Regions from separate parts of the Planifilum fulgidum genome, predicted to be linked through region 1. Evidence: predicted binding sites of a transcription regulator. Region 1 holds the regulator's gene; each other region holds the start of a gene.

Region 1 (9,950 bases):
GATCGGCGATCCGCTCCAGATCCTCCAGCTGGTGGGTGGAGATCAGCACCGTCGTCCCGTGCTCGGCCACCTCCTCCAGCACCAACCCCAGCATCTGATGCTTCACCACCGGGTCCAGTCCGCCCGCCGGTTCGTCCAGGATCAACAGGCGCGGCCGGACCGACAGGGCGATGGCCAAGGCAAGCCGCGTTTTCATCCCCTTGGAGAGGGACAGGATCCACCGGTTCCGGGGAAGCTGAAACCGCTCCAGCAGCTCCTCGCATCGCTTCCAATCCCAGTGGCGGTACAGGCGGGAGCACAACTGAAGCATCTCCTCCACGCGGAAAGACGGGTACAAAACCGGCTCATCCGGCACGTAGCCCACCTGCTGGCGGACCTCCCCGCTTCCCTCGAAACAGTCTCTTCCCAGGATGCGGACCGTTCCGGCCGTCGGCCGCAGAATGCCCATCAGCGTGCGTATCAGCGTCGTCTTCCCCGCCCCGTTGGGACCCACCAGACCGAACACGGCTCCTTCCGGAACGGTCAAATCCACCCCGTCCAAGGCGGTGACTCCATCAAAGATCTTGGTCAGCCCCTGCGTCTCAATCGCTAACCGGCTCATCCGATCATCCCCTCCTCTCCCGGTACCACTCGCGGATGATCTCCTCCACCATCGCCAACACTTCCTCCTCTTCCATCTGCATGTAGTAAGCCTCCACCAGCACCTTCTCCAGCATTTCTCTCATTCTTCTTTTCTTCTCCTCCCGGTCGATGCTTCTCGCTTGGACCTCTGCGATAAAGCTCCCCCGCCCGCGGAGGGTTTCGATGATCCCCTCCCGTTCCAACTCCTGGTACGCCTTGGCGATCGTGTTGGGGTTGATGGCGATTCGGCCGGCCAGCTCCCGGACCGACGGGAGTTTATCCCCCGGGGCGAGAATTCCCCGTGCCACCGCCTTCTTCACTCCGTCCACCAGCTGCTGATAGATGGGCACGTCGGAACGCGGATTCACGTCAAACCACAAGAGACTCACCTCCGTCGCACACCCTTAACAAACACGTCAGGAAGCCGGAGGAGACGCGAGATGTCTCACGGCGAAAATTCGCCACAGTCGCATCCCCTCCAACGGTCCCATCGAAAAACGCTCATCGGAAAGCGATTTTCATCAGTGATTCAGCACATCTCTTCGCGTAAAGGTCAGAAAGGCGGGAATCATCGCGAGAAGCGTCCAGCATCCCAGCACGATCCATCCGGTGGAGAGGGACAAATCCGCCTGCAACTCCGCGGCCAAGCGTCCCGTCCAGTTGTTCAACAGATTGAGGTGAACGGTATACAGCCAGAAAATTTTTCCGCTGTTCACCGTTTGATACAGGATTTCACCGAGGATGATCATGGCGAAAGCGACGGCGGTGCTGATCATCGAATACCGGAACAGGACGGAACAGAGAAAGACCAAGGTCGCCACCGCAATCATCGCCAGGGCGAGAAACAGGCCGCCGCTCAAGATGTACGCGAACATGGGCACGATCGCCGCGCGGTCATAATGGGGAATGCTCACCGTGTGCGGTTCCGCCGAAGAATCCGGTGAATCCACTTTTTCAAAGGTGTACGCGACATTCACGATCTTCGGCTGATCCCAGCCGTCCATGCCGTACAACGCGGCGTTCACCCCGAACATCAGCGCAAAAATGATGAACGTCAGAAGCACGGTGGCCAAAACGCTGACCACCCATTTTCCGCACAGGATCTTCGCCCGGGAAACGGGGCGGATCAGCAGGAGCCTGATCGTTCCGGCGGTGGTTTCACCGGAAACGATATCGGCGACAAGGATCACGACCAGCATCGGCAAGAAAACCCGGGAAATGAGGTGGATCAGATCATCCATTTCCTGATAGGCTGTCTTCTTCCAACGGGGGGTGGGAGGAACACCGTTTTCCAGATGGTACTTCAGTTCCATCAGGCGACCCTGTGCCATCGCCTCCCCCGCTTTGTCTCCGACTTTAGCCGCCTCCTTCATTTGCCGTTCCGTCTGGGCAATCCAATCCCGCACGACGGGTTGCCAATCATCGGAGGCCAACCTCTGTTCCTCCTTCAGCCGCTGCTTCAAATCGGCGATCTCCTGCTTGGCGCCTGCGATTTGCTCCTCCGGATCTTCCCCCTCCCGGGAGGAGTCGGGATTTTTCAACTCTTTCTCCCACGTCTTCAATTCCTGTTCGGCCTGTTCGATCCGTAGCTGCAATTTCTCCGGCAAATCCCATTCCACCAAGTGCAAATAATTTTTATAGGAGTGCGCGCTCCAAGCGCACACCGCCAGCCCCGCCAGCAGAACGGCGATCCACAGCCGTCGGCGGCGCATCAGCTTCATCCACTCGTTGGCAACGACCCGTCCCAGCTCACGCACCGGTCTTCACCCCTTTTCGGTCCCCTGCTCCGCCCCGTCCCCGGTAAGCTCCATGTAAAACTCCTCCAGGGGGACGGCTCAGCCGAATAAATGTCCACCCCGTTCAACACCAACAGGCGGATCAGCTCCTGAACCCGACTTTCAGGGGCAAAGACACGAATCGACTGTTCGCCGGCCGCTTCAGCGCGCCATCCGTTCTGCTCGAGAAGGGCGAGCGCCGTCTCCGGACGGCTTGCACGGATCAAAATCGAGGAATCGCCGCGTTTGAGAAGCTCGGTGACGGACTTTTCCGTCACGATTCGGCCGTTCTTGATGATGGCCACCCGGTCGCACATCTGTTGGATTTCGCCCAAAAGGTGGCTGGAAACGAACACGGCGATGCCGGTGGAAGCGACTTTTCGCACAAGGCCGCGAAATTCGCGCATGCCGGCTGGATCGAGGCCGTTGGTCGGTTCATCGAGAACCAGCAGGCCGGGATTGCCGATCAGCGCCTGGGCCAGACCGAGCCGTTGCCGCATGCCCAGGGAGTAGGTTTTTACCTTGTCGTCGATCCGCTCTTCGAGCCCGACCAGTTCCGCAAGCTCACCGATCCGCTGCCGCATTTCACGCCGGCCGACTCCCGCCAGGCGCGCGTAATGAATCAGGTTTTGTCTCCCGGTCAGATAGGGGTAGGTCTCCGGGTTTTCCACGATCGCCCCCACGTGACGAAGCGCTTCGGCGCGCTCCTTCTGAACGTCACAGCCCTTGATGCGTATCCTTCCGCTGCTCGGCTTCGCCAGGCAGACAATCATGCGGATCGTCGTGGTCTTCCCCGCGCCGTTCGGCCCCAGAAATCCGAACACTTCGCCCTTTTTCACCGATAGGCTGAGGTTTGACACCACCTGTCGGGAACCGATGACCTTGGACACGTTCTCCAGCGTCAATACCTCCAATAATATCTCCTCCAATCCCTTAAGCGGCAGCCCCTTTCACGGCGGTCCGAAGCTGGCTCTCCTCGCCGGCAGGTGTTTGGTTTGTATTATGTGTACTATTTTAGATAGTACACTTAAAAGATACCAATTCCCTGTTTCTCCGTCAAGTCTGACCGCCTGATCACGAAGCCGGACAACATGGCCGATTTTCGCCCCGCACGTGCATAGCCGAAAAAAAGAAAAACCCCCGCGAAAACGCGGGGGAAGGGTTGGAGGTGCCGATATGCCGATGGAAAGGCGGAATTACATCATGTCCATGCCGCCGCCCATGCCGGAACCGTCTTTCTTCTCTTCTTCCGGTTTGTCGGCGACGACCGCTTCCGTGGTCAGGAACATCGCCGCAACGGAAGCCGCGTTTTGCAGGGCGGAACGGGTCACTTTCGCCGGATCGACAATACCCGCTTTGATCATGTCGACCCACTCGCCGGTCAGAGCGTTGTAACCGACGCCCACTTCTTCTTTCTTCAGGCGCTCCACAACCACGGAACCTTCCTGTCCGGCGTTGTAGGCGATTTGACGCACCGGCTCTTCCAAGGCGCGCTTGATGATATTCACACCCGTCTTTTCGTCGCCGGTCGCTTCGACGGCTTCCACCGCGCGAATCACGTTGACGAGGGCGGTGCCGCCACCGGCAACGATTCCTTCTTCCACAGCGGCCCGGGTGGAGTTGAGGGCGTCTTCGATGCGGAGTTTTTTCTCCTTCAACTCGGTTTCGGTCGCAGCGCCCACTTTGATGACCGCTACGCCGCCGGCCAGTTTCGCCAAGCGCTCTTGCAGTTTCTCCTTGTCGAATTCGGAAGTGGTTTCTTCAAGCTGCTGACGGATTTGGTTGATGCGGGCCTCGATATCTCCCTTGTCGCCGTAGCCGTCCACGATGATGGTTTCCTCTTTGCGCACGCGGACTTGGCGGGCGCGACCCAGAGCGTCGATGCCGACGGTCTTGAGGTCCAGACCCAGCTCCTCGGTGATCACTTGACCGCCGGTGAGGATGGCGATATCCTGCAACATCGCTTTGCGGCGATCGCCGAAGCCCGGAGCCTTCACGGCGACGGAGGTGAAGGTGCCCTTCAGTTTGTTCACCACCAGCGTGGCCAGGGCTTCCCCTTCCATGTCTTCGGCGATGATCAGGAGCGGTTTGCCCTGTTGCACCACTTTTTCGAGGATCGGCAGGATTTCCTGAATGTTGCTGAGCTTTTTATCGGTGATCAGGATGTAGGGCTCTTCCAGCACCGCTTCCATTTTCTCGGAATCGGTGATCATGTAGGGGGAGATGTAGCCGCGGTCGAACTGCATCCCTTCGACCACTTCCAGCTCGGTGGTGAACCCTTTGGATTCCTCGACGGTGATGACGCCGTCATTGCCCACCTTTTCCATCGCTTCGGCGATCAACTGGCCGATTTCCTCATCGTTCGCGGAAATGGCCGCCACCTGGGCGATGGACTCTTTGCCTTCGATCGGCTTGGCGATTTTCTTGATCTCTTCGACGGCCGCATTCACCGCCTTTTCAATCCCCTTGCGCAGCACCATCGGGTTGGCTCCGGCGGCCACGTTTTTCAAACCTTCGCGGATGATGGCCTGGGCCAACACGGTAGCGGTCGTGGTTCCGTCCCCGGCCACATCGTTGGTTTTGGTGGCCACTTCCTTGACCAACTGGGCGCCCATGTTTTCAAAGGGATCTTCCAGTTCGATTTCCTTGGCGATGGTCACCCCGTCATTGGTGATCAAGGGGGAACCGAATTTCTTTTCCAAGACGACGTTGCGGCCCTTGGGACCCAAGGTCACTTTCACGGCATTGGCCAGAGCATCCACGCCACGCAGCATCGAACGACGTGCATCTTCGCTGAACTTGATCTCCTTCGCCATGTCCTCGTCCCCTTTCTTATGTAGGGTTATTGGTTAATGAAACTGCAGACGGCATCGCCGGATCACTGCTCGACGATCGCCAACACGTCACTTTCCCGCAGGATGAGGTATTCCTTGTCGCCCACTTTCACTTCCGTGCCCGCATATTTGGAGAAGATGACGCGATCGCCCACTTTCACTTCCAATTCGATTTTCTGACCGTTTTCCCAACGGCCGGTACCGACGGCGACCACACGTCCTTCCTGCGGTTTTTCCTTCGCCGTATCGGGAAGAACGATCCCGCTAGCAGTCTTTTCTTCCTTCTCGATCGCTTCCAGCACGATACGATCACCCAACGGCTTGATCGTCACTGGAGACCCTCCTTTTCCGCAAGAGGTAGATAAATCTTCGCAAACGCGTTGTTAGCACTCATCAACGATGAGTGCTAACACTAATTATAATAATATGCATGTGCCGCCCAATTTGCAAGTCCCGGGGGGAATTTTTTTCGGGAGCGCCTGCCGGGCAATCATACAAAAGCAGTATCTCCCGAGTCAGAGAAAAATAAACTTTGGACATCCCCTGCAGGTCCTTCGCCGCATCCTATGATTCTTCCAACCAGGCCCTCTCCCTCGCTTCATCTTCCTTTTGAATCCGCCGGTGGAGCCAGGTGCAGAGCAGCAGGCTGATTTCATACAGGAGAATGAGGGGAATGGACACCAGAATGTTGGAAACCAGATCCGGGGGGGTAATGACGGCCGCGAGAACCACCATGCCCAAATAAGCCATCCGGCGCCCCTTCCGGAGCGGTTCCGGCCGGAGAATCCGCAGGCGGGTCAAAAGCATGACCACCAAAGGCAGCTCGAAGAAAAGGGCCAGGGGAAAGACGATGTTGAACATGAAGCCGAAGTACCGATAGATTCCAAAAGTTTCCGTGGTTCCGAGCGCATCGGACAAGCCCGTCATGAAGCGGAGGAGATAGGGAAAGATCACATAGAACCCGAACAAAAGACCCAGGCAAAACATGATTGCCGCAAAGGGAATGTAGGTGAGGGTGATCCTTTGTTCGGCTTTCGTCAAACCCGGCTTAACGAAGGCCCACACCTGGTAGAGGGCGAAGGGCAGGGTGATGGCCGCCGAAATGACAAAGGCGAACATCATGTAGACGCGGAGGGGTTCCGACGGCGAAAACACATGCATCGTCACGTTCGACGGCATTTGCTGTTTCAACCAATGGACAAAATCGGCGGCAAAGACAAAGCCGACCACCAAACCGAAAACGAAGACGACAATGATCCAGATCAGCCGCCGCCGCAGTTCGCCGAGGTGCTCTGTCACCGGTTGAATCTTATCGTCCATGGCGCAATCATCCCTTACGGCAATTGTCACAGATGCGGCACCCGCCTGGCGGGTGCCGCCCGATTTGATCAGGCCGGACAATCAAGCCGGCCGAAAGGCGTCTAGCTTTTGTGCGCCTCATCCATCTCCTTCGCGGTTTCGGTTTCCGCTTCCGTTTCCTCATCCGGAAACTTCTTCAGGAAATAGATCAGCGTCTGCAGTTCCGTGGTCAAGTCGATGTGGTGGATCCGGACCTTGGGGGGCACGTTGAGCCGTGCCGGCGTGAAGTTGAGAATTCCGCGGATGCCCGCCTCGACGATCTGCTGCGCCGTCGCCTGGGCAACGCTGGCAGGCACGGTCAAAATGGCCACTTCCACATTGTGCAATTCGGTCACTTCCTTGAAGCGGTCCATGGACAAGACCGGAATGCCGTCCACTTCGGTGCCGATTTTCGCCGGATCGTTGTCAAAACCGGCGACGATCTTGGTGTTGTGACTGCGGTAGAAGTTGTAGCGCAGCAGGGCCGTCCCCAGGTTGCCGACGCCCACCAACACCACATTGGTCACTTCGTCCACCCGCAGAAAACTCCGCAGGAACTGAAGCAGGTAATTGACATTATATCCGTAGCCTTTCTTGCCCAACTCGCCCAAATAGGAAAAGTCGCGTCGAATGGTGGCCGGATCGATTTGCAAGGCTTCACTGAGCTGGGCGGAGGAAACGCGCTTTTTTCCGATCGCGTGCAGTTTTTCCAGATACCGATAATACAACGGCAATCGCTTGGCGGTGACATGAGGGATTTTTTGATCTTCCATCGCACGCCTCCATTCGACGGTCCCTATGACCGCTTGATTTTCTATTCAAATGTCCGCCGATTTCAAGGGCTTTATCGGTGGCGTCCGGATTGTCCTTCCATCTGTTATTTCCTTCACAAATTCATCTTATAATGAAATCCCATTTTCCGACAAGTTGGTCACGCCGGATCAGCAGAAGTGGAGCAATCCGCCGTGCCCCAGGGTGACCACGTCTTCCCGGGTGATTTTTTCCCCGGCCAGAATGCGGGGCAGGAAGTGATCAAAGGAGGTCACCGGATCGTGAAGGACGCAACCCGGCAAACCCAAGACGGGAATCCCGCGGTAATAGGCGATCATCAGCATCGTGCCGGGCAAGATCGGCGTTCCATAGGTGACGATCTCCGCCCCCAGGGAAGCGATCGCCCCCGGCGTCCGGTCATCGGGATCGACGGACATTCCGCTGGTCACCAGAACCATGTCCACTCCCTGATCCACGAAGGCCCGGATTTGATCCCGGATCATCTCCTTGTCGTCGGTGGCGAAGGTCTGTCCCACCACCTTCGAGCCGTATTTCTCCACCTTTTCCCGGACGACCGGCCCGAAGCGGTCCCGGATCCGCCCGTGATACACCTCGCTCCCGGTGGTGACGATGCCGACCCGGTGCGGGCGGAAGGGGACCACCTCCACCACCGGCCGGCCCCGGCGCGCGGCGATATCCTCCACCTCCCGGATGGATGCTTCCGGAAAAACCAGGGGAATCACCCGGGTCGCCGCGACGGTCTGACCCTTTTCCACCGGCGTGTGGGTCCGGAGCGTCGACAGCGCCACCTGTTCCACCCGGTTGATGGCCGTGACCGCCTCCACATCGATCCGGAGCAAGCCCTGCACCTGCGCGACCAGGTTCACTTTCCCCTCCTTCGGCTCCGTCAGGGCGAGATGGGAGCCGGCCGCCGCCCGGGCAATCCGTTGCGCCGCCTCGTCCTCGTGCAGCTCTCCCTCGGCCAATTCGAGCACATATACGTGCTCCTTGCCGATCCGGAGCAGATCATCGATATCCTCCCGGCGGATCCGATGCCCTTTGCGGAACAGGGGACCCTTGTATTTCCCCGGATCGATCACCGTCAAATCGTGGGCCAGCACCAATCCCACCGCTTCGCCGACAGGAACTTCCTTCAACCGGCTTTTCATCTCCGACCCTCCCCCGCGCTCATCGATCTTCGGATCATCCGATTTATTCCCCCTGAATCCGGCGAAAAAACGGAAATTGCCGGGGAGCCGCAGGGCCGGAAGCGATGCATTCTTTTTCAAAAGAGATCTTCGCTAGAAAGAGAAAGTTCTGGACGGCGTGATCAACCCGTCCAATGGCTGATCGTGCGCTTCCGGGAAGACGGTTGGCACCACCTGAAAGGAATAGGCGACCCCGATCCGCCTGAAGGGCCCCGAATGACGGGAGAAAAAGCGATCATAATATCCGCCGCCGTATCCGAGCCGGTATCCCCGCCCGTCGAAGGCGACTCCGGGAACCACCACCAGATCGATCGCCCCGGGAGGGATTTTCGCCGACGCTTTTCCGGAGGGCTCCGGTATCCCGTAGGCCCCCGCCACCAGCGGCTCCCCCCTGCGGATGGAGAAGAAAGAGAGGGACTTCGTCCCGGGATCCGCCTTGGGAAGACCCACCCGTTTTCCCGAAGACCAGGCCTCCTCCATCGCCGGCCGGACATCCACTTCCTTCCGGAAGGGAAAGTAAAACAGGATCGTTTCCCCTTCCCGGAAGGCCGGGTGACGGACCAGCCGCTCGCAGACGGCCAGGGATTCCCGGCGCGCCTCCTCCGGGGGAAGGGATTCCCGCAGATCCAGCATGCGCCGGCGAAGCACGCGCTTTTGTTCCGACATGATCGCATCCGCCCTTTTGCCGATTCGCCCGTCATCTGCTACGATTAAGGGACAGGCGGCGCAAAGTCCCTTTCGATCAAAACAACCCCCGCAGGGGATCTTCTTCGCCAACCGCTCTTTCCGACAGGTGACGTTTTTATTTTCAATTTTACACCATCCGCCGGCACCCGGAAAATCTCCCTCCTATGAACAAACCGTGACGCCTTGCGCTTCCGGGAAAACAGACAAAGCCCATACGGGAGGAAAGACGATCATGATCCTCTTGCAAGTGAACCAAGTGTCCAAATCCTACGGAGCCCACCCCGTATTGGAAGAGGTCACCCTGCGGGTGGCGGATAAGGAACGCGTCGGATTGATCGGCGTCAACGGTTCGGGAAAATCCACCTTGCTGAAAATCATCGCTTCAAAGATCCCCCCCGACAGCGGGGAAGTGCTCATCGCCAAAAACGCCCGGATCGGTTACCTGGCCCAGGACAGCGGCCTCGATTCGGAGCGAACCGTCTGGGAAGAGGCCCTTGCGGTGTTCACCCCCCTCCGGGAGATGGAAAGGCGGCTTCGCCGGCTGGAGATGGAGATGGGCGACCCGGCATTGATGGCCGATGAAGAGCGGCACCGGCAGGTGCTGGCGCGTTATGCATCCCTGCAGGAGACCTATGAACAGGCGGGGGGATTCCAATACGAGGCGCGCATCCGCGGAGCCCTGCACGGGCTCGGCCTCTCCGACATCGATTGGCACA
Region 2 (9,950 bases), on a different contig from region 1:
GAATTTGTCGGCACCTCCATCACTTCCGACGGAGACGGTTTCGACACCCGGCGCGACATCATGGGCATTTTGGCGGAAAATCCCCATATCAAATTCTTCAACGGACAGCGGGGATACGTCCGGTGCACCGTGACCCCCGACATCTGGCGGACCGATTACCGGGTCCTGCCCTACGTGTCCCGTCCCGGTGCGCCGATCACCACCCGGGCAACCTTCGTGGTGGAAAGCGGACGACCCGGCTTGCGCCGGACAAAGGGGGAATCCTCCCTGGTAACGACCGGGTGACGGATCCCTCAACGGCCCGGGCGCACCACCCGGTTGCGCAAAACGCCGATTCCCTCGATTTCCAGCTCCACCACATCCCCCGGCTTCAACCAGCGCCCGAGCTCCAGCCCGCAGCCGCGGCCCACGGTGCCCGAGCCGAAAACTTCTCCGGGGTAGAGGGTCTCGCTCCGTGAAGCGTGGGCGATCATCTGCTCAAAACGCCAGTGGATGGTTCCCGAGTGCCCCTCGGACCACACTTCCCCGTTGACCCGCACCGTCATCCTCAGGCTGTACGGGTCGGGGAGTTCATCGGCCGTCACAATCCACGGCCCCAAAACGGTGCCGGTTCGAAAATCCTTCCCCTTTGCCGGTCCCAGCCCCACGCTCATCTCCTGCCCCTGGACATCCCGGGCGCTGAAGTCATTCAAAACGGTGTAGCCGAAAATGTGTTCCCTGGCGCGCTCTTCCGGAATATCGGAGCCCCTGCGCCCGATGATCGCCGCCATCTCCAATTCAAAATCCAACAGCCGGCTGTAGGACGGCCAAAGGACATCATCCCCGTGGGCGGCCAGGGAATGAACATTCCCCTTGTAATATACGGGAAACGCATACCACATCTTCGGCACTTCCCCCAGTCCCATCGCCTGTGCCGATTTTCTCACGTGTTCCTCAAAGGCCATGAAGTCCCGGAACATCGGAGGGCGGGGAACCGCAGGGAGCAACTTCAGGGATTGGAGAGGATAAAAAACCCTCATCTCCTCCGGAACCTCACCCCGGTTCAACACTTCGTCGAGGGCCTGCCGCGCCGCCTCCAGCGTCTTTCTTCCCCCTTCGATGAAGGCCACCATGTCCGGAGGAACCAGCGCCCGGGCGATCCGGGCCGCCGCCCGGGGATCGCAACTTTGTTCCCTGAGCAGTTGAACATGGCAGGCGGATGTCAGGTCAACCACCCGGTCGCCGTCCGCCAAAGCCCCGATCCGCGCCACCGGTCCGTCCGGGGTTTGAATCTGAAAGGACAGGAGTTTCACGTCGACCTTCCCCCTTCCTTCTTCTCCGGCACAATGGCCACCGCCCGGCACCACGCCCCGCTCGCCCCCGCGATTTTTACGGGAAAGCACGAAATCCAAAAGCCGTGGTCGACCGGAATCCGGTCGAGGTTGGCCAACTTTTCGATCTGACAGTATTCCGCCTCGATCCCGGCAAAATGAGCCGGCCAGATGTGCCTGCCGTCCCCTGTCTCCTTGTAATCGGCAACCATGTCCGCAAAGGGTTGGTCCAGGGTGTACGCGTCGATGCCGATCACCCGCACCCCCTGCCGAAGGAGCCACAACACTTCTTCACGCCCCAATCCCGGCTGGCGGTAGTACTCCGGGCTGTGACAAAACCGATCCCTCCCGGTCATGAGGAGAACCACGTCGCCGGGGTGCAGGCGGTAACCGATCCTTGAGAGGGCCTCCTCCAGATCGGAAATCCGGATGCGCTTGCCCGCACCGATGTGCCGAACATCGAGGCGGACCGCCGGCGCCAGAAACCATTCCAGGGGGAGCTCGTCAATCCGTCGGGCCGGACGGCCCTCGGAAGTGGGATGGTAGTGATAGGGTGCATCCACGTGGGTGCCGGTATGGGTAATCGCCGTGATCTCCTCAAGGGCCCAGCCGAGCCCCCCGGACCAGACCAGATCCTCCTTCTTGACGCCAAAAAGTTGCTGCATCTGCTCCAGTCCCTCGCCATCGTGGGTGATGTACCGAATCCGGGCGGGCATCGGTTCGGATATGGCCTCGTGTTCGATGGGAAGGCTCAGATCGATCAGTCGAAAGCCATTGGGAAACACTTCAGCCCCCCCTTGCGATGTTTCATTGCGGCAATCCCTCGTCCCAATTCAAATGTAGAAAAAGGGTTTTGAAAAGTCAAATTTTTCTCCGCCGGTTGACATCGCCCATCCTCTTGGGTATCATTTATCTCGAATTCAAGATATCTGAAATGAGGACTTCAGAGCGAGATGGAATCCTTTCATTCCCATAATGAGGAATTGTCTTTGAAACTGCTGATCGTTCTTTCGAGGGCCTTTCACAAGGTGGCGGAAAGGATCAAGGAAGACATCCGGAGCCACAACCTGAACACGACGGAATTCGCCGTCCTGGAGCTTCTGTACCACAAGGGCGACCAGCCGATCCAGCAAATCGGAAAAAAAATCCTTCTGTCAAGCGGGAGCATCACTTACGTCATCGACAAACTGGAAGAGAAAAAACTGGTGTCCCGCAAAAATTGTCCCAAGGACCGCCGGGTCATCTATGCAACCATCACCGACGAAGGAAAACGGCTGATGGATGTCGTTTTTCCCGAGCACAAAAAAGCCGTTCACCACATTTTCCGGGTGCTCACTCCGGAAGAAAAACAGGTCCTCATCTCTCTGCTGAAGAAATTGGGTTTCTCGTTGGAAGCCTGATTCCTTTTTGGTTTTTATCTTGAATTCAAGATACATGAACCCAGGATAACTGACGCCATCCGCCCCGAAAGGCTCATCACCACCAGCCGAAGGGGACAGATTAAAGAGAGGTCAGATGTCCAAAAAGATGCAAACACACGAAAAGGAGGATCTCCACATGAGCGTCAAGCTTGCGATTTTCTACTACAGCTCCACCGGAACCAACCATCAGCTGGCACAATGGGCCGCCGAAGCGGCTCGGGAAGCGGGAGCCGAAGTGCGGATCCGCAAAGTGCAGGAACTGGCCCCGGAGTCGGCCATCGAACAAAACCCCGCTTGGAAGGAGCACTATGAAGCGACGAAAAATGAACCGGTGGCCACCCTGGAGGATCTCGAGTGGGCGGATGCCTATATTTTCAGCGTTCCCACCCGGTTCGGGAACGTCCCTTCCCAGATGAAGCAATTCCTGGACACCACCGGAGGGCTGTGGGCCGAAGGGAAACTGGCCAACAAAGTGGTGAGCGCCATGTCCTCCGCCCAAAATCCCCACGGTGGTCAGGAACAAACCATTTTGGCTTTGTATACCACCTTCATGCATTGGGGAGCCATCATCGCCGCCCCCGGTTACACGGACCCCTCCATTTTTGCGGGCGGAGGCAATCCCTACGGAACCAGCGTCACGGTGGACCAGGACGGAAACATGAAAGAAGACGTGAAGGAAGCCGTCAGACATCAGGCCAAGCGCACCGTCCAGGTCGCCCAGTGGCTGAAGAAAGGAATGCAGTGAGAAACGGAGATCCGCCTCGGGTTTTCGCCGGGGCGGATCTTTTGCATTTGTGCATCGCCCTCTCCCGCTCCCTTCCTTCATTTCTCCTTCACACAAAGCCCCACCGAATTGTGAGCAGAATCACAGAAGGTCGTTCAAGAATTTGTTTCAATTACAATGTACGGACCCTGCCGTTTTCCGCACAGTCTGCCAAAATTGCGCGACACCAGGATCGACAGACCTTGGAGTGGAGAGAGGAGGATACGCATATGGCCAAATACACGATGGTGGATAAAGAGACCTGCATCGCCTGCGGAGCTTGCGGGGCGGCCGCACCCGACATCTTTGACTACGACGATGAAGGGCTGGCCGAAAACATCCTGGAAGGGGACGACAACCGGGGCGTGGTGGAGGTTCCCGAGGAACTGTACGATCAACTGGAGGATGCCCATTCCGGCTGTCCCACCGGATCGATCAAAATTTCCTCGCAGCCGATGGACGGAGATCCCGGCAAAGCGGAGGAATGACGGATCAGCTTAAAAAGAAGCGCCCTTCCCGGAGGAAGCGGCGCTTTTTTCAAAGAATAAATACCTAAACATCTATTCAATTAGACGGGTTTATGTTAAGAATTCCTTATAAGAACAATCTCCATTTTTACTCAGCAGTCCATTTTCGCCGTCTCAAAAAACCCCTTTCTTGCTTCCCAAATATACTCTCTCTTCTGTCTGGAAGCGTAGGGATCAAAGGGAGGAATTTTGAATGGATGTCCTTGCCGCCATTAATAAGCGTCGGGAAATCACCCGGTTTAAACCCGATCCGATTCCGGACCGTCTGATGGATGCATTGCTTCAATCCCTGTATTTGGCCCCGAGCGGAAATAACCTGCCATCCCGCGAATTCATCGTCGTCAAGAGTCGCGAAATGCTCCGCTCCCTCGCCCCGACCACTCCTTACATGAAATGGCTTGAACAGGCCGCCGCCGGAGTTGTCATCGTCGGCAGGCCGGATGTCAGCAAATATTGGCTGCAGGACGCATCCATCGCCGGGGGTTACGCATGGCTGACCGCCGTCTCGCTGGGACTCGGCGCCGCCTGGGGAGCCGTTTACCACTCCGAGGATGAGGCGGAATCGAAGAGACGGGAGGATCGGGTGCGAAAGCTTTTGGGAATCCCCGATCCATACCGAGTCGTGGCCGTTTTGGGCTTCGGATTTCCCGATGAAGAGCCGAAACCAAAAGAAATGTACCCGATGGAACGGGTGTTCCACCGGGAAGGATACGGAAAGTAAGATCCTTGCCGAAGCATCTACCGGGTTCGGATGTCGGTGGAAAGCTCCAAGCGGTCTCAAACCCGCCGGTGGCAATATCAAACCGCCCCGTTCAGGGGGCGGTTTTTTTCGTCCCGGATCATCCAAAGAAGCCCAGTTGCCTTTTCGCCTCCTCCGACATCTTGTCGGGCGACCAGGGTGGGTTCCAGACGATGTCCACTTTGACGGAGCGAATCCCCGGCTGTCCCTCAAGCAGCCGTTCGACTGCACTGGCAATGGTATCGTGCAACGGGCATCCCGGCGTGGTCAGCGTCATGCGGATATAGACGTCTCCGTCGTCATTCCGAATTTCGTACACGAGCCCGAGGTCGACGATGTTGACTCCGAGCTCGGGATCGTAAACCTCCCGCAGCAGCTCGCGAATCTCTTCCGGCTTCAGGTGAATCACCTTAAGCCACCTCCTCTGTCCAACGGTTTCCGGCTAGCGGGCAAACACCCTCGCGATCAGAAACACATAATACAGCGAGAAGAGGGAAAGGGCTCCGAGACTCCACCGCGTCCAAACCGCCTGTTCCATCCCCAGACCGACCATCACAGCCAAAAGGCACAATCCCACGGCCGCCAAGCCAAAGACCGCCTGTCGGTCATCCAGCAGATCGCCCATCGCGGGGGTCTTCTCCTTCCCGGCACGGGGGCCGTATTTGTGGGTCCACCAAAGAAAGGGAACGATTTTCGACAAATACCCGAGAATCGTCATGGCAACCCAACCCCACAGGTAAGCCCAGGCGAAAAGGACAAGAAACCGTTCATCCGTCGCCCGCTCGGGGGCGATCAGCATAAGCGCCAACGCCGCCGAACAGGTGACGGCCAGCGCCCGCGCGCTGTAGACGGATACCCGTATGCCTCCACCGGGATTCTTTTTGTGTCGCGCCTTGCGCACCTTCGTTATATAAACGTTGTAAGCGTACACCGCCAGGGTCAGCAGGCCGAGGGAAACGCCGAAGCCAAAGGTGGGAAATCCCGCCAAAAAAAGGGCAACCCCCGCCAGGACCGCGGCGTTCCACAGCCATGTAATGATGCGGGGCAAACGGTCGGGGATGCCATGCGCCAGATAAAACATCGGCAACATTTTGTAACTGAAGCCGGTGATCAGCAGCCCAAACCACCCGACCGTCCCCATCCAGATATGGCTGTAAAAGAGCGGCTCATGCCATTCGGGCCACAGTCCGAACGCGAAATTGATCCCCATCGAAAGCCCGGCCAGCCCCGTAAGCAGGAGGTAAAGGAGCGCCGCGGCCGAACTTAAAGTGATCGGATTCCACCGGGCGGCCTGAAGGATCGTCAGTCCGATATTCAGGACAAACAGCAGGATGCCCAGCAGGGCCAATGCGGCAAACAGGGCGATCCACTGCACCCGGAAGAAGCCGAATCCGGCCAGCAGGCCGAGGACCCCGGCGAAGTAGACGCCGAACTGGACAAATCCCAGCCGGCGGCTGAACACGTCCCTTTGGAGCACCACGCTGATGAGCTGATACACCGCTCCCATGGCAATCATCGTCGCCCAGCCGAGGATCAGCCAGTGGACAAACAGCCAACCGGAGGGGCTCCGCGGCGGTTGGAAGATCCATCCGGATGCCTGCAGAAGGGTTGCGAGGTTGAACAATCCGAACAGGGCAAGTCCCGTTGCGATAAACAGAAAAGGGAGGCGAAACATCGCAAGCCATCCTTTACCTTTTTTGAATCGTCACCCGGGCCGAACCGTCCGGTAGTTCCTCGATCTCGTAGGGGTAACCGAGCGAGTCCAGCTCCTCCAACAGGAACACGGGAACCCGGTCGTTGTGAATCACGACCCGGTCCCCCTTCCGGCATTTTTCCAGGGCATTCAAGGTGCGCATCATCGGTTGTGGGGGTTCAAGCCCGCGGTTGTCCAGTTCAATGGTCCGGGGTGAATCCGGGGTCTCATCCCGGGATGGGTCTGCCTTCGCCTTTTGCAAAGAGGGGAGCCTCTCTTCGGCCGCCCCCATCTCCCCCAGTTCCTTTTCTCGTTCCTTGGGGACGAAGGTCACCACCCAATGATCCTTTGCCAACTTCTCCGTTTTGTAGGCGAAACCTTTGGCCTTCATGACGCCCAAAAGCGGTGTGGGCTTAAAGGTGGCGTGCAGAACGAAGGTGTCTTCCGGACCGAGAGATTTCACCGCGTCCATGATCAGTTTGAAGGGCTCCAGCTTCTTCCGCAGGTAAGGCCGGACATCCAACTCGATCGTGCGTTTTCCCATCTCGATCATCTCCTCACTGCGACCGATCCGTTACGACGGGAGGGAGCATCGCCTTCGCCCGTTCGTACAGAGCCGCCATCCCGCCGTAAAGGGCGTAGAAGAAGGCATCGGGCGCGTCGAGGGAAAAGGAGAGGTACTGCTTCGGGTCGACTCCCAACATGTGTTCAAACAGGGCGGCGCTGTCATAGGCATAAAAGCAGAAATGGACAAATTGAAACTCCGGCATCTTCTCGTAGATCGTCACAATGTCCTTGGCATAGCGCTCCACATTCTTCTCCGCCTCACGGATCATGGTGATCGCATCTTCCAAATCCACCGCGATTTTGATCGTTTTTTCGTCGACAACGGTGATTTTCGCCATGGCATGGGCTCTCCTTATTTCTTTCCAATTTTCACTCGGAATACTTCGGGACCCTCTTCAAGGTACTCCCAGGTGAATCCCTCGGGATACATCGATTCAAACTGGTATCGCAGGGGAATCGGATTGTGGTCATTGATCAGAAGCAAGGCTTCGCCGGACTTCAATTGATCAAAGGTTTCAAAGATCACCTTGTGCTTCAGGTGCGGCGGATATTCCGTCACCTTGATTGTCGCTGCAAACTCCTTCATGAACATCTCCCCCAAACATCAAATCAATTTGCCGGACAGCTTAAATGATAAAATTGTTTAAGAACCCATATTGTGATCCTCGTCACACCCCTCGAAATATCTTCGACCGGTCCTGATCGCTTTGGACAGGATCTTTCCGTCAAGTCCGCAACCGGAAAAGCTCTTGACGATTCGCATACAAAAATATTAGAGAAACGAAAGAAAATCCGATCAACGCGCTCGAAAAGAGGGAGCCCATGAACCGAAGCCTGTTGGTCTATCTGGTATCCTTCGCCGCCTTTCTCGGTCCCTTCACCCAATCCATCTACACGCCGATGCTGCCGGAAATCCAACAGCACTTTCATACCTCCTCCTTTACTGTCAACCTGACCATCTCCATCTTCACCCTCGGACTCGCCCTGATGCAGCCCGTCTACGGTCCTTTGGCCGACCTCATGGGCCGACGGAAAGTGCTTCTTGCGGGCATTTTGATCTATGCGGGTGCTTCCGCCGGCGCCGCCATCTCCCCTTCCGTCTGGTGGCTCATTTTCTTTCGGGCCTTGCAGGCCGTCGGGATCGCCGCCGGTTCCGTGATCGCCACCACCGTCATAGGGGACCTTTTCCGGGGCAAACAGCTGGGACGGGCGATGGGCACCTTTCAGATGCTCGTCACCTTCGGGCCGGTGGCCGGTCCGGTCATCGGGGGCATCGTCGGCGGATGGACCGGCTTTTACGGGGTTTTCTGGGTGCTGACGATTGCCGGACTGTCGATCGGCATCGCCAACGCCTTCCTGTTGCCGGAAACCAAGCCGGAAAGCGAAGCCAGACATTTTCACCCATCGGACATGTTCAAGGTGGTCACCGAGCGCACCGGTCTGGCCATCGTCCTGCTCGGGTTCGTCCAGTATTACACCCTGTACAATTATCTCGTCTTTCTCCCCCATCTGCTGTCCGGGTCCTTCGGCCTGTCCTCGGGTCAAAAGGGATTGTCGTTCCTGCCCCTGTCCCTATGCATCGTGATCGGCAGTTTTCTGGGCGGACGCCTGCAGGAGAAGTGGGAACGCGGCAAGTTCCTGGTCGCCACCGGGTCCGCCACTGTGCTGGCGACGCTGCTCTATGTCGGCTTCTCGGACTTCTCCCTGCCCTTGATCTTGGCGAGCACCGCCCTGTTCGGCCTTTGCCTCGGTTTGTCCCTCCCCGTGCAGACCACCCTTCTCGCCACCCTTTTCCACAGGAACCGGGCGTCGGCCATGGGCGGATACAATTTCGCCCGCTACCTGGGAATGGCGGCGGGACCGCTGATGGGAGCGCTTCTGTTCAAACTGGGAGGACACGCCGAGTTTCTGTTCGCCGCCGCGGCGTTTGCCGGGGTGGTCGGGTTTTCCTGGAGACAGTTCCGCCGGGAATGGAAATCCCGCCAGGTGACCTGACTCCCTGAAAAAGGAAAAGGACCGCCGACCGAAACCGGCGGTCCTTTCCTCCACGAATCCCCGATCCGGCAAGCGGAAATCTTGCCACGGCCGCAAGACGCCGAGTCCCATCGGGGACAGGTCCAAATCGGGGACATGGGTCATCCGGGTGCAGGGTTTCGGGCACGGGAAACCCCGGTCTCCGCCTCCGTTATCAATCACCCGGTGCCGAAAATACGCGTCGCAGTCGTGAACGATGATGAGCCCCGCATTCTCCTCCCAGGATGACCGGCTTCTCCTTTCGTCTTTGTGCCCGGAAGAGAAACACTTCGTCCGGGCTGCGCCCTCAGGCCGTTACCCTTTCCTCATTTCGTCTCTCCCGCGGAAAGGAAGCGTTCCTTCAGGATCCACTCCTTCTCCGCCGACGGGGAAAAGTGTAAATCTTCCGATACCCAACGGGTCCGGCGGATCAAAAGGTCGTGGTGCCAATCAAAGCCGCGGGAAAAGCCTCCGTCCCCCTGCCGGCGATGGGGAACCCTGGGAAGGAGAAAGCTTTCGAGGCGGTGCCGGATGGACAGGGAGAACGGACGCGGAAAGCAAATCGCGCTTCCTGCACCGCGGAGGAGCCGGATGCCTCCCCTTTGACCGGCTCCCGGCCCCGCCGCCGCATCCGGCCGTGAAGATGGAGGCGGCGCTCCCTCCCCACGGAAGGCGAACCGGCCCTCTCCGGCCGGTGGGCGGAAACAGGACCGGTATGCCGTACAAGAAGAAGCCCGGAGCGGTGCTCCCCGGCGTCCGCAGCAGACCGGCATCTTCCGATGACAGTGAGATCACCTTGCTGCCCCATCCCGGAACCCGGGCGGCCATTCCGGCGGGTACCTTCTCCCGGCCGCGTATCCTTCGCAAATGGCCAGGCCGTGCCCTCCGCTTTCAGTCTCCTCTTTTTGCATCCGCAG
Region 3 (9,950 bases), on a different contig from region 1:
TGCCCGGTTTGCGTCACCGATCAGAAAGACATCGACGCCATGATCCAATTGGCCGACGGAGACGGCCGGATCCTCTGCACCTTCGGAGATATGATGCGGGTTCCCGGTTCAAGGCGCAGCCTCATGGAAGCGAAAGCGGAGGGGGCGGACATCCGCCCGGTGTATTCGCCCGACGATGCGCTGAAGATCGCCGCCGGAAACCCGGACAAGGAAGTGATTTTTCTCGGCATCGGCTTTGAGACGACGATCCCGGTTTTGGCGGCGACGCTCAAGGCGGCGGAGGAGCGGGGGATGGACAATTTTTCCATGTGGATGACGACCAAGCTGGTGGAGCCGGTTTTGAGGGTGTTGCTGGAATCGAAGGAGGTGCGCCTCGATGGGTTGATCCTGCCCGGCCATGTCTCGATCGTGATCGGACGAAAAGGATACCGCTATTTGACCGAGGAATACGGAATGCCGGGTGTGATCAGCGGTTTTGAACCGGTTCAGATTCTGGCGGGGATTCACCGGCTGCTGGAGCTGGTTCTCGCCGGCCGGGCGGAGATCGTCAACGAATATTCCGGGGTGGTCCGCGAGGAGGGCAATATCCGGGCGCAACAATTGATGGAAAGGTATTTGGAACCGGTGGACGAAGCCTGGCGGGGGATCGGCGTCATCCCCAAAAGCGGCCTCGACATCCGTCCGGAATATGCCCATCTGAATGCCAAGCGCCGCTTTTCCGTAAAGGTGGGAGAGCCGCGTAAGACGAAGTGCCGCTGCGGGGAAATCATCCGGGGCGTGGCGACGCCGCCGGAATGTCCCTTGTTCGGGAAGGCGTGCACGCCGGCCCGTCCGATCGGCCCCTGCATGGTTTCGAGCGAAGGAAGCTGTGCCGCCCATTATCACTACATGGAGGCGGGGGATGGAAGTTGAAGGGGAAAATCAGCCTGGCTCACGGAGACGGCGGTGAACTGGCGCACCAGCTGGTCCGGGAGGTGTTTGTCGAAGCCTTCGGGCATGAGGAGCAGGCGCGTTGGGATGCCGCCCTGCTTCCCCTCGAAGGCGGCGACGTGGCCATCTCCACCGACAGCTTCGTGATCAAGCCCCTCTTTTTTCCCGGAGGAGACATCGGCAAGCTGGCGGTGTCGGGAACGGTAAACGATATTGCCGTCAGCGGGGCGGAGCCCCGTTTTTTGACGGCGGGGTTTATTCTGGAAGAGGGTTTTCCCGTGGAGGATTTGCGCCGGATCGCGCGGTCCATGGCCGAGGAGGCGAAGCGGGCGGGCGTCCGGATCGTGGCGGGGGACACCAAGGTGGTGGAGCGCGGCGGCGCGGACGGACTGTTTGTCCATACGACGGGAATCGGCCGCCTGCGCCCGGATCGGCGCCTTCATCCCGAGCAGATCCGGGAAGGGGATGCGGTGATCATAAGCGGAACGATCGGCGACCACGGCATCGCCGTGCTGGCGGCGCGGGGGGAGATGGGCCTTTCTCCCGGCCTCTTCAGCGACTGCGCGTCCTTAAGCGGCATGATCTCGGAGCTGCTTTCCTCCGTGCGGGGAGTGCGCATCATGCGCGATCCGACCCGCGGCGGTCTGGCCACCGCCCTGGTGGAGATCTGCGAGGATTTCCGGGTGACGGTGCAGTTGGACGAGGCCGCATTGCCGGTCCGGCGGGAAGTCCGCGGGGCATGCGACATTTTCGGCTTTGACCCCCTGTATCTGGCCAATGAGGGCAAGGTGGTCCTGATTGTCGCCCAAGAGGATGAGGAGAAGGTGGTGAAGCTTCTGCGCGGCCACCCCCTGGGGCGGGAGGCGGCGGTGATCGGCCGCGTGACGGGCCGGGAGCAGGGACGGCTGTTGCTGCGTTCAACCCTTGGAAGCACGAGGAGGCTCAGCCGGATGAGCGGCATGATGCTCCCGCGGATTTGTTAGCCTTTGGTCGGTCCGGCCTTTCTCAGGCTGCGCCGGGGCAAGGAGGCCGTGAAAAGAGCGCGGCGGCCCCTGTTGCAAGAAGTTGCGGGCGGTTGACATTCCCGCGCTTAAGATCTATCATGCAAAAAACAGCACCTGCTTTTTATCAGAGGATGTCAGAGGACGAGGAGGAATCGAGATGAGCCGAGTTGAGGTGGAGCAGGGTTATTTCGGTCAATTTGGAGGAAGCTTCGTATCTCCTGAGCTGCAGGAAGTGCTGGACCGCCTGGCGGAGCAGTTCGAACGGTACAAGGACGATCCGGATTTCAAGGAGGAGTACCTTTATTACTTGCGGGAGTACGTCGGCCGCGAAACGCCCCTGACCTACGCCCGGAATCTGACGGAACATCTGAAGGGCGCCAAGATCTATTTCAAGCGCGAGGATCTGAATCACACGGGGGCGCACAAGATCAACAACGCGATCGGGCAGATTCTGCTGGCCAAGCGGATGGGGGCCAAGCGGGTCATCGCCGAGACCGGCGCCGGCCAGCACGGGGTGGCCACGGCGACCGCCTGCGCCTTGTTCGGCATGGACTGCACCATCTACATGGGCGCCGAGGATACGAAGAGACAGGCGTTGAACGTGTTCCGGATGGAACTGCTGGGGGCCAAGGTCGTTCCCGTGTCCAAGGGGCAGGGAAGATTGAAGGACGCGGTGGATGAAGCCCTGGCCGATTTGGTCGCCAACTACGAAGACACCTTCTACCTGCTGGGGTCCGCCGTGGGACCGCATCCGTACCCGTCCATGGTCAAGCATTTCCAGTCGATCATCAGTGAGGAGTCGAAGCGTCAAATCCTGGAGAAGGAGGGGCGCCTCCCCGACGCCGTCATCGCCTGCGTCGGCGGCGGAAGCAACGCCATCGGAGCCTTCGCCCACTACCTGGAGGACGAAGAGGTGCGGCTGATCGGCGTGGAACCGGACCAGGCGGCCACGCTGACGGAAGGGGTGCCCGCCGTGCTTCACGGCTTCAGGAGCCTCGTTCTGTTGGACGAACGGGGGAATCCGCGCCCCACCTATTCCATCGCCGCCGGACTGGATTATCCCGGCATCGGGCCGGAGCACAGCCATCTGAAGGAGACGGGACGGGCCGAATACGTCACCGTCACCAACGAAGAAGTGCTGGAGGCGTTCCAGCTGCTGGCGAAAACGGAGGGCATCCTGCCGGCCCTGGAGAGCGCCCACGCCATTGCCCACGCCATCCGGCTGGCGCCGACCCTCGGGAGGGACCGGATCCTCCTCGTCAACCTCTCGGGCAGAGGGGACAAGGACGTGGAACAGGTGTTTCAGATGTTGAACGAGCAAGGCGCGGACGCTTGAAACCGGGGGTAAGCGCCGGTTTTTTGCGGTTCCGGGCTGTGGAGGAAAATCGGGCAGGCGAGGCCGAGCGGCCTCGCCTTTGCCTGTTCAAGGGGGAAAATGGGGGCTTGACAGGCGGGATATTGCCGTTTGAAAACAAGGCCTGGCGATTTTGCAGCCCACAACGCTTGCCGGGCAGCGTCGGAATCGCCAGGGGGAAGGGCCCTGGCCGGAGGGGGGAATGAAAGCGGAAGCGGAGTGGAAAAAGGGAAGTTTCCACTTTTCTGGTGTGACCGGATGTTTATCTGGCTTTTGCCTTGATCTTCGCCCCCGCCCGAACCTTGCGATGGCACAGGGGCCCCTTGTCCCAGAAATTTTTTTCCGAACACCCGATGCAGGCGAATCCGGCTCCGATGGGGGAGGTGCGCATGCCGTTCCAGCCCAGCGTTTCGCAGGCGTTGAAGGTGGAGGGCCCCTTGCATCCCAGTTTGAACAGGCAATATCCTTTCAGGGCCTTTTCGTCGTCGTAGGACTCCGCAAACAAGCCCTTGTCGAAAAAGGGTTTCCGATGGCAGACCTGGTGGACGGTTTGACGGTAAAACCGCTTTGGCCGTCCTTTGTTGTCCAGTTCGGGGATTTCGCCGTAAATCGCCAGGTGCAGGAGCGTCCCGATCATCACATCGGCGATCGGTGGGCATCCCGGGACCAGGACGACGGGCACGTTCGGCACCAGTTCCCGGATGGAAACCGATTCGGTCGGATTCGGTTTTGCCGCGGGAAGCCCGCCCCATGCCGAACAACTTCCGAAGGCCAACACCGCTTTCGCCTTTTGGGCGGTGGCGATGATCTCTTCCCGGACGGACTTTCCGGCGACCGTCAGATATTCGTCCTTTAACGGGATGGCCCCTTCGATGACCAGCACAAATTTCCCGTCGTACTCCTCCGAGATTCTTCCTTTGTGACTTTCAGCCTGGTGTCCGGATGCGGAAGAGAGCAATTCGCTGTATTCCAGCGAGATCCAATCCAGCAGCAATTCGGTGGTGCTCGATATTCCCCGCAGGAAGGATTCCATGCATCCCGTGCAGTCCAGTCCGTTGATCCAGAGCACGGGTGTCCGGGTTTTTTTCATCGCTTTCCGGATATCTTCCTCTTGAAAGCCGTACAATCTCGACCAGGTGTCAATGACTGATCGTTCCTTCTCCAGCGCGATCTCCTCGACACATGTGCCCACGATTCTCCCTCCCGTCTGCAGAGGGGGGCGGTATGTTTGCCCGGTGACCGCGATCGGCAGGAAGCCCCCCGTCCCGGAAAGTTTTGTCGCGAAGACAAGGCATGATCCGCCGCACCGCAAAGGCTTTATGATGAACTCCGTCTCCTGACCCTCATTCGGTATTTCTGTTATTGTGATAGATTAAACAATCAATAGGGTGCATTCTTTCCTTCCCCCTTTTATATTAGCAAAGAAAATGTCTTTTTTATGTGATTTATTGAACAAATAGGCGGTTGTTTATAAAGGGTAACAAGTTGTTCAAACACCTGAATCGGGAGGGAGGCGCGACTTCGCAGACGGGCTTTTCCGCGTCCGCCGCAGCTTCGGGGGCCATCGGCCATGACGCCGCTCCCGGACAGTCGGGAGGCCTGGGGAGCCGGGTTGAGACCGCCGGAGATGATCCGCCGCAACGGCACTTTGCATGAACCGCGAAAAGATGATACAGTCTTTGTAACGTGGAAGGATATGCCAATCAGAACGCGGGGGGCTAAAACGTGAAAAAACCCAACCGTCTGATCCGTGAAAAATCCCCATATCTCCTGCAACACGCCCACAATCCGGTGGATTGGTATCCCTGGGGCGAGGAGGCCTTTGAAAAGGCGAAGCGGGAGGACAAGCCGATCTTTTTGTCCATCGGCTATTCCACCTGCCACTGGTGTCATGTCATGGAGCGGGAGTCCTTCGAGGATGAAGAGGTGGCCCGGGTGCTGAACCGGGACTTTGTGGCGGTCAAGGTGGACCGGGAGGAGCGGCCCGATGTGGACCACGTCTACATGACGGTGTGTCAGGCGATGACCGGTCAGGGCGGATGGCCCCTTACGGTGATCATGACGCCGGAGAAAAAACCCTTCTTCGCCGGGACGTATTTTCCGAAGCGGAGCAGGTACGGGCGGATGGGACTTCTTGAGATTTTGGAGCGCGTCGCGGACGCCTGGAAGCGGAGGCGGGGCGACCTCCTGCGGGCGGGGGACCGGGTGGCGGAGGCGATCCGGGACTACATGAATTCCGCGGACAGGGGGGAGTTGGCGGAGGCGGTTTTAGAGGAGGCGTATCAGCAGCTGTCCGCCCAGTTTGACGAGCGATACGGCGGTTTCGGCCAGGCGCCCAAATTTCCCCGCCCCCACGATTTTCTCTTTTTGCTGCGCCACTTTAAGCGGACCGGGGAGGAGCGGGCCCTTAAGATGGTGGAGAAAACCCTGGAGGCGATGCGCCGGGGCGGGATTTACGACCATCTGGGATACGGGTTTGCCCGCTATTCGGTGGACGAGCGGTGGCACACGCCCCACTTTGAAAAGATGCTCTACGACAACGCGCTTCTGGCCCTCGCCTATCTGGAGACTTATCAGGTGACGGGAAAGGCGGTGTATTCCCGGGTGGCCCGGGAGATCTTCACCTATGTGCTTCGGGACATGACGGCGCCGGAGGGGGGATTTTATTCGGCGGAGGATGCCGACTCCGAGGGAGAGGAGGGAAAGTTCTACGTCTGGACGCCGGAGGAGATCCGCGAGGTGCTGGGGGAAGAGACGGGCCGTTTGTTTTGCGAGTGTTACGATGTGACCGAAGCGGGCAACTTCGAGGGGAAGAACATTCTGCACCGGATCGATATCTCCCTCTCCTCCGTCGCCGCCCGGCACGGGATGAGCGAGGAAGAACTGGAACGGATCCTGGAAGAGGCGCGCGGAAAACTGTTCCGGGCGAGGGAGCGGCGCGTTCGCCCGCACAGGGACGACAAGATCCTCACTTCGTGGAATGCCCTGATGATTGCCGCCCTGGCCCGCGGGGCAAGGGTGTTGGGGGATGAGGGATACGCCGATGCCGCCGAAAAGGCTGCCCGCTTCATCCTGCGAAGGATGCGCCGGGAAGACGGGCGGCTCCTGGCCCGGTACCGGGACGGAGAGGCGGCCATTTTGGCCTTCCTGGACGATTACGCCTTTCTCGCCTGGGGGCTGATGGAGCTGTATGAAGCCACCCTGCGGATCGATTATCTGCGCCAGGCGGCGGATCTCACCCGGGAGATGATCGACCTGTTCGGGGATAAAGAGGAAGGGGGATTTTTCTTCTACGGCGCGGACGGGGAGGAGCTGCTCACCCGGCCCAAGGAGATTTATGACGGGGCCACCCCTTCCGGAAATTCGGTGGCGGCGTACAACCTGATCCGGCTGGCCCGGCTGCTGGCCGATCCCCGGTTGGAAGAGGAGGCGGAGCGGCAGCTTCGGGCCTTTGCCGGCACGATCCGGCAGGCGCCGATGGCTCACACCTTCTTCCTGACGGCGGTGCAGTTCGCCCTGGGTCCGACCCGGGAGATCGTCGTAGCCGGCGATCCTGAGCAGGCGGACACCCGGAACATGCTGGAGACGGTGGGGCGGATGTTTTTGCCCGATGCGGTGTGGGTGTGCCGCCCCGAAGGGCCCGAAGCGGCGGAGGTGGAGAAGCTCATCCCCTATGTCCGGGAGTATTGGGCGCAGGGCGGAAAAGCCGCCGCCTACGTCTGTGAAAATTATGCCTGCCGGGCGCCGGTGACGGATCCGGAGGCGCTGCGGGAAGCCCTGGAAAGACGGGGCTGAGGATGTCGCGGAAACATACGGCGATCCCGGTTTCCGAAGGAAACCGGGATGGTTGCGGTTTCGGGATCAATCGGAGCCGGCAAGCTCTTTCCAAATCCGGAACGGCTCCAGATACCCCTCCACAGGGATGGTGTGGAAGGGAATGGACCGTTTTTCCGGCGGTTTCCGGATGTCCTGATGATAGCGGGCAAGTCCGTCGGGATAACCGGCCTCAAGCAGCTCCCGTTTGGAGCAGGCCACGTAGACGGATTGGATTCCCGCCCAATAGATGGCGGCGGTGCACATGGGACACGGCTCGCCGCTGGCGTACAGGATGGCGCCGTCCAGCCGGCTCCTCTGCAAACGCCGGCACGCTTCCCGGATGGCCTGGATCTCCGCGTGGGCGGTGGGATCGTTCAGCGCGGTCACTTCGTTGACGCCCCGGCCGATCACCTCCCCGTCCAACACGATGAGGGCGGCGAAGGGGCCGCCGCGGCCGCTGCGGACGTTTTCGCAGGCCATGTCGACCGCCTGTTTCAACAGGTGTCGGTGGTCCATTGCCATTCCCCCTTTCCTTGGCAAGCGGGCTTATTGGTCATTTTATCCAATGTGGGCAAGCTAGTAAATTTTTGTTGCCGGGTCCGATCGCCGCGGGTACAAAACGGTGAAAACGGGTGGACCTCGCCGTTTATTGGAATGATATAAGCCGAGGAAAAAATTTCTGTTTTCATGAAATCATTTGGTTTCATATAATCGAAACGAAACCAAATGGTTTCATATTTGATCCGACCGGGAGGGTATGGAATGGACCATCGACAAAAATTGCCGGCGATACGCCAGACGGTGATCCTGAATGCCCTCATCGATCGGGTGTGGAAGGCCGTTTCCACTTCGGAGGGCATCGCCGCCTGGTTCATGCCCAACGATTTTCAACCGGAGGCGGGCGGCACCTTCACATTGCAGACGCCCTTCGGCCCGTCGCCGTGCAGGGTGCTGGAACTGGATCCGCCCCATCGGCTGGTTTTCGCCTGGGATACGTCCGGGTGGCGCGTCACTTTTGAATTGAAAGAACGGGGGGATCAGACGGAGTTCACCCTCGTCCATGACGGCTGGGGAGCCCCGGAGGAGATCATCGCGAAGGGGCGGGATACGAATGCCGTCATCCGCGAGCGGATGGACCACGGTTGGAAGGAGATCGTCCAGGTGCATCTGCGCAACTATGTGGAAGGGTAAATCTTTCACCGCCCGGCGGAGTCCCCCCTCCGCTTTTTCTCCGGAGTCGTTTATCATGGTAAGGGACGGGTCATGAGCCGTTCCGGATTCGGGCCGACAGGGAAGGAAAGGCAGGGGAAGCAGCATGGGAACTTCCGCCAAACACGATGTGTTTCAGGCGATCGCCGCCCCCACCCGCCGGCAGATCCTGAAGCTGCTGGCGGAACAGGAGATGTCCGTCACCAGGATCGCCGCCCATTTCCCCATGAGCCGCACGGCCGTATCCAAGCACCTGCGCATATTGGCGGAGGCGGGGCTGGTTGTGGAGAGAAAAGAGGGGCGGGAAAAACGGTACCGCCTTCGGTCGGAACCCCTTCTCGAGCTGAAGGAGTGGCTCTCCCATTTCGAAGGGTTTTGGAAGGACCGGCTCGCCCGGTTGAAGGATTTTGTGGAAACCGACGAAAAGTAGGGGAGGAAAGGGCAAGGAATTGTGGGCTTTGGTTTCGCGGACCCGGTGCAGAAAGAGGGGGTTGTGCCTTTGCACAACCCCCTTCTTGTCGCACGCGGATGGCCTTCGCCTTGCCGACCCGGCGCCGGTCCCGTGAGACAAGCGGGCCTCCGCCCGGTGGGATTGGCGCCCGGAAAATGGGGCCCCTTAAAACCTTCGCCGGATGTTAGACGGACAAGCGGATGTCCTCTTTCTGGCCTCCGGGGCGCTTGGATTTTGCCAGGATCTGCTGCACCTTGTCCCTGAGGGGCGGACGGAGGGATTGCATGATCCATTCCAGGAACAGCTCCCGCTTTTCTTCGGCGGTCAGAAAATAGCGTTGCCCGGCGATTTCGCGGGCCCGTTTCGTCATTTCCTGCAGGGTGAGGGCAGCCGCCACGGAAATATTGAAACTCTGCACGAAGCCCACCATGGGAATGTAAAATTTCTGGTCCGCCAGTCGGGCCGCCTCCTCCGAGATTCCCCGGTGTTCGTTGCCGAACAGCAGCACGGCGGGCCTGGAGAGGTCGACTTCCCCGATCGGGACCGCGCCGTCCCCGAGGTATGTGACGCAGATCTGGTATCCCTCCGACCGCAGTTTTTGAAGGGCCGTCTGAAGATCCGGGTGCTTCTGGATCGTCAGCCATTTATGGGAGCCCTGGGTGACCTTTTTGTTGGGTTGAAAGGGTTTGTCCCCTTCGATGATGGAAATGTTCTGGACTCCGAAGGCATCCGCCGACCGCAGGACGGCCGCCTGGTTGTGTCCGTCATCGATCGCTTCAAGCAAGACGGAAATGTATCGGGTCCGTTGGTTCAACACCTGGTGCATGCGCATCAGGCGTTCGGGCCGGATCATCTCCGTGATCCAGCGTTCCTTTTCCCGCAGCAGGCCGCTTCGGATCAGCTCTTGGACGTATTCTTCTTTTGCGGTTTTCTGTTCTGGCGGTTGCATCCTCTATCCCCCTTTCCACCCTGTGTTGAGCCCGGATCGGATTCAGGGAGGCGCAATCATTGATACTTTACCATTTTTTCCTCTTGATTTCTTCCCATGAACATCTCCCTTGATTCAAGAGTCCGCCCCGCGCCCTTACAATCAGGTATTATGGCATATTTTTGATGCGCATGGGGAGGTTCGAAAGAAATCTGTGCGCGACCTGAAAAGGCGGAGGATGGTGCGCGGCCGGATGTG

The links. The regulator Rex, encoded in region 1, represses fermentation and respiration genes when NADH is low (regulators of the CRP and FNR family bind a similar motif). The targets are predictions, from matches to a motif close to TTGTGAAATATTTCACAA.
Region 2: the regulator Rex is predicted to act here: its motif matches at 7,677-7,694, upstream of BM063_RS06240 (DUF2249 domain-containing protein).
Region 3: the regulator Rex is predicted to act here: its motif matches at 4,727-4,744, upstream of BM063_RS11770 (hydrogenase small subunit).

What each region holds. Positions count from the first base shown of each region.
Region 1 is NZ_FOOK01000013.1:13,484-23,433, forward strand. Features, by position in the region: gene BM063_RS08745 (ABC transporter ATP-binding protein) at 1-601, opposite strand, end outside; gene BM063_RS08750 (GntR family transcriptional regulator) at 606-1,010, opposite strand; gene BM063_RS08755 (ABC transporter permease) at 1,143-2,378, opposite strand; gene BM063_RS08760 (ABC transporter ATP-binding protein) at 2,339-3,310, opposite strand; gene groL (chaperonin GroEL) at 3,593-5,212, opposite strand; gene groES (co-chaperone GroES) at 5,275-5,556, opposite strand; gene tatC (twin-arginine translocase subunit TatC) at 5,795-6,550, opposite strand; gene BM063_RS08780 (redox-sensing transcriptional repressor Rex) at 6,652-7,341, opposite strand; gene BM063_RS08785 (molybdopterin-binding protein) at 7,510-8,508, opposite strand; gene BM063_RS08790 (5-formyltetrahydrofolate cyclo-ligase) at 8,641-9,213, opposite strand; gene BM063_RS08795 (ABC-F family ATP-binding cassette domain-containing protein) at 9,467-9,950, shown strand, end outside.
Region 2 is NZ_FOOK01000008.1:20,893-30,842, reverse strand. Features, by position in the region: gene BM063_RS06295 (alkaline phosphatase D family protein) at 1-285, shown strand, start outside; gene BM063_RS06290 (fumarylacetoacetate hydrolase family protein) at 294-1,292, opposite strand; gene BM063_RS06285 (cyclase family protein) at 1,289-2,095, opposite strand; gene BM063_RS06280 (MarR family winged helix-turn-helix transcriptional regulator) at 2,264-2,710, shown strand; gene wrbA (NAD(P)H:quinone oxidoreductase) at 2,868-3,476, shown strand; gene BM063_RS06270 (ferredoxin) at 3,725-3,982, shown strand; gene BM063_RS06265 (nitroreductase family protein) at 4,215-4,742, shown strand; gene BM063_RS06260 (metal-sulfur cluster assembly factor) at 4,861-5,166, opposite strand; gene BM063_RS06255 (hypothetical protein) at 5,203-6,435, opposite strand; gene BM063_RS06250 (DUF2249 domain-containing protein) at 6,449-6,997, opposite strand; gene BM063_RS06245 (hypothetical protein) at 7,011-7,358, opposite strand; gene BM063_RS06240 (DUF2249 domain-containing protein) at 7,373-7,606, opposite strand; gene BM063_RS06235 (MFS transporter) at 7,843-9,015, shown strand.
Region 3 is NZ_FOOK01000021.1:34,125-44,074, reverse strand. Features, by position in the region: gene hypD (hydrogenase formation protein HypD) at 1-912, shown strand, start outside; gene hypE (hydrogenase expression/formation protein HypE) at 909-1,913, shown strand; gene trpB (tryptophan synthase subunit beta) at 2,092-3,270, shown strand; gene BM063_RS11770 (hydrogenase small subunit) at 3,551-4,480, opposite strand; gene BM063_RS11765 (thioredoxin domain-containing protein) at 5,014-7,083, shown strand; gene BM063_RS11760 (nucleoside deaminase) at 7,150-7,620, opposite strand; gene BM063_RS11755 (SRPBCC family protein) at 7,867-8,295, shown strand; gene BM063_RS11750 (ArsR/SmtB family transcription factor) at 8,420-8,743, shown strand; gene BM063_RS11745 (TrmH family RNA methyltransferase) at 8,949-9,713, opposite strand.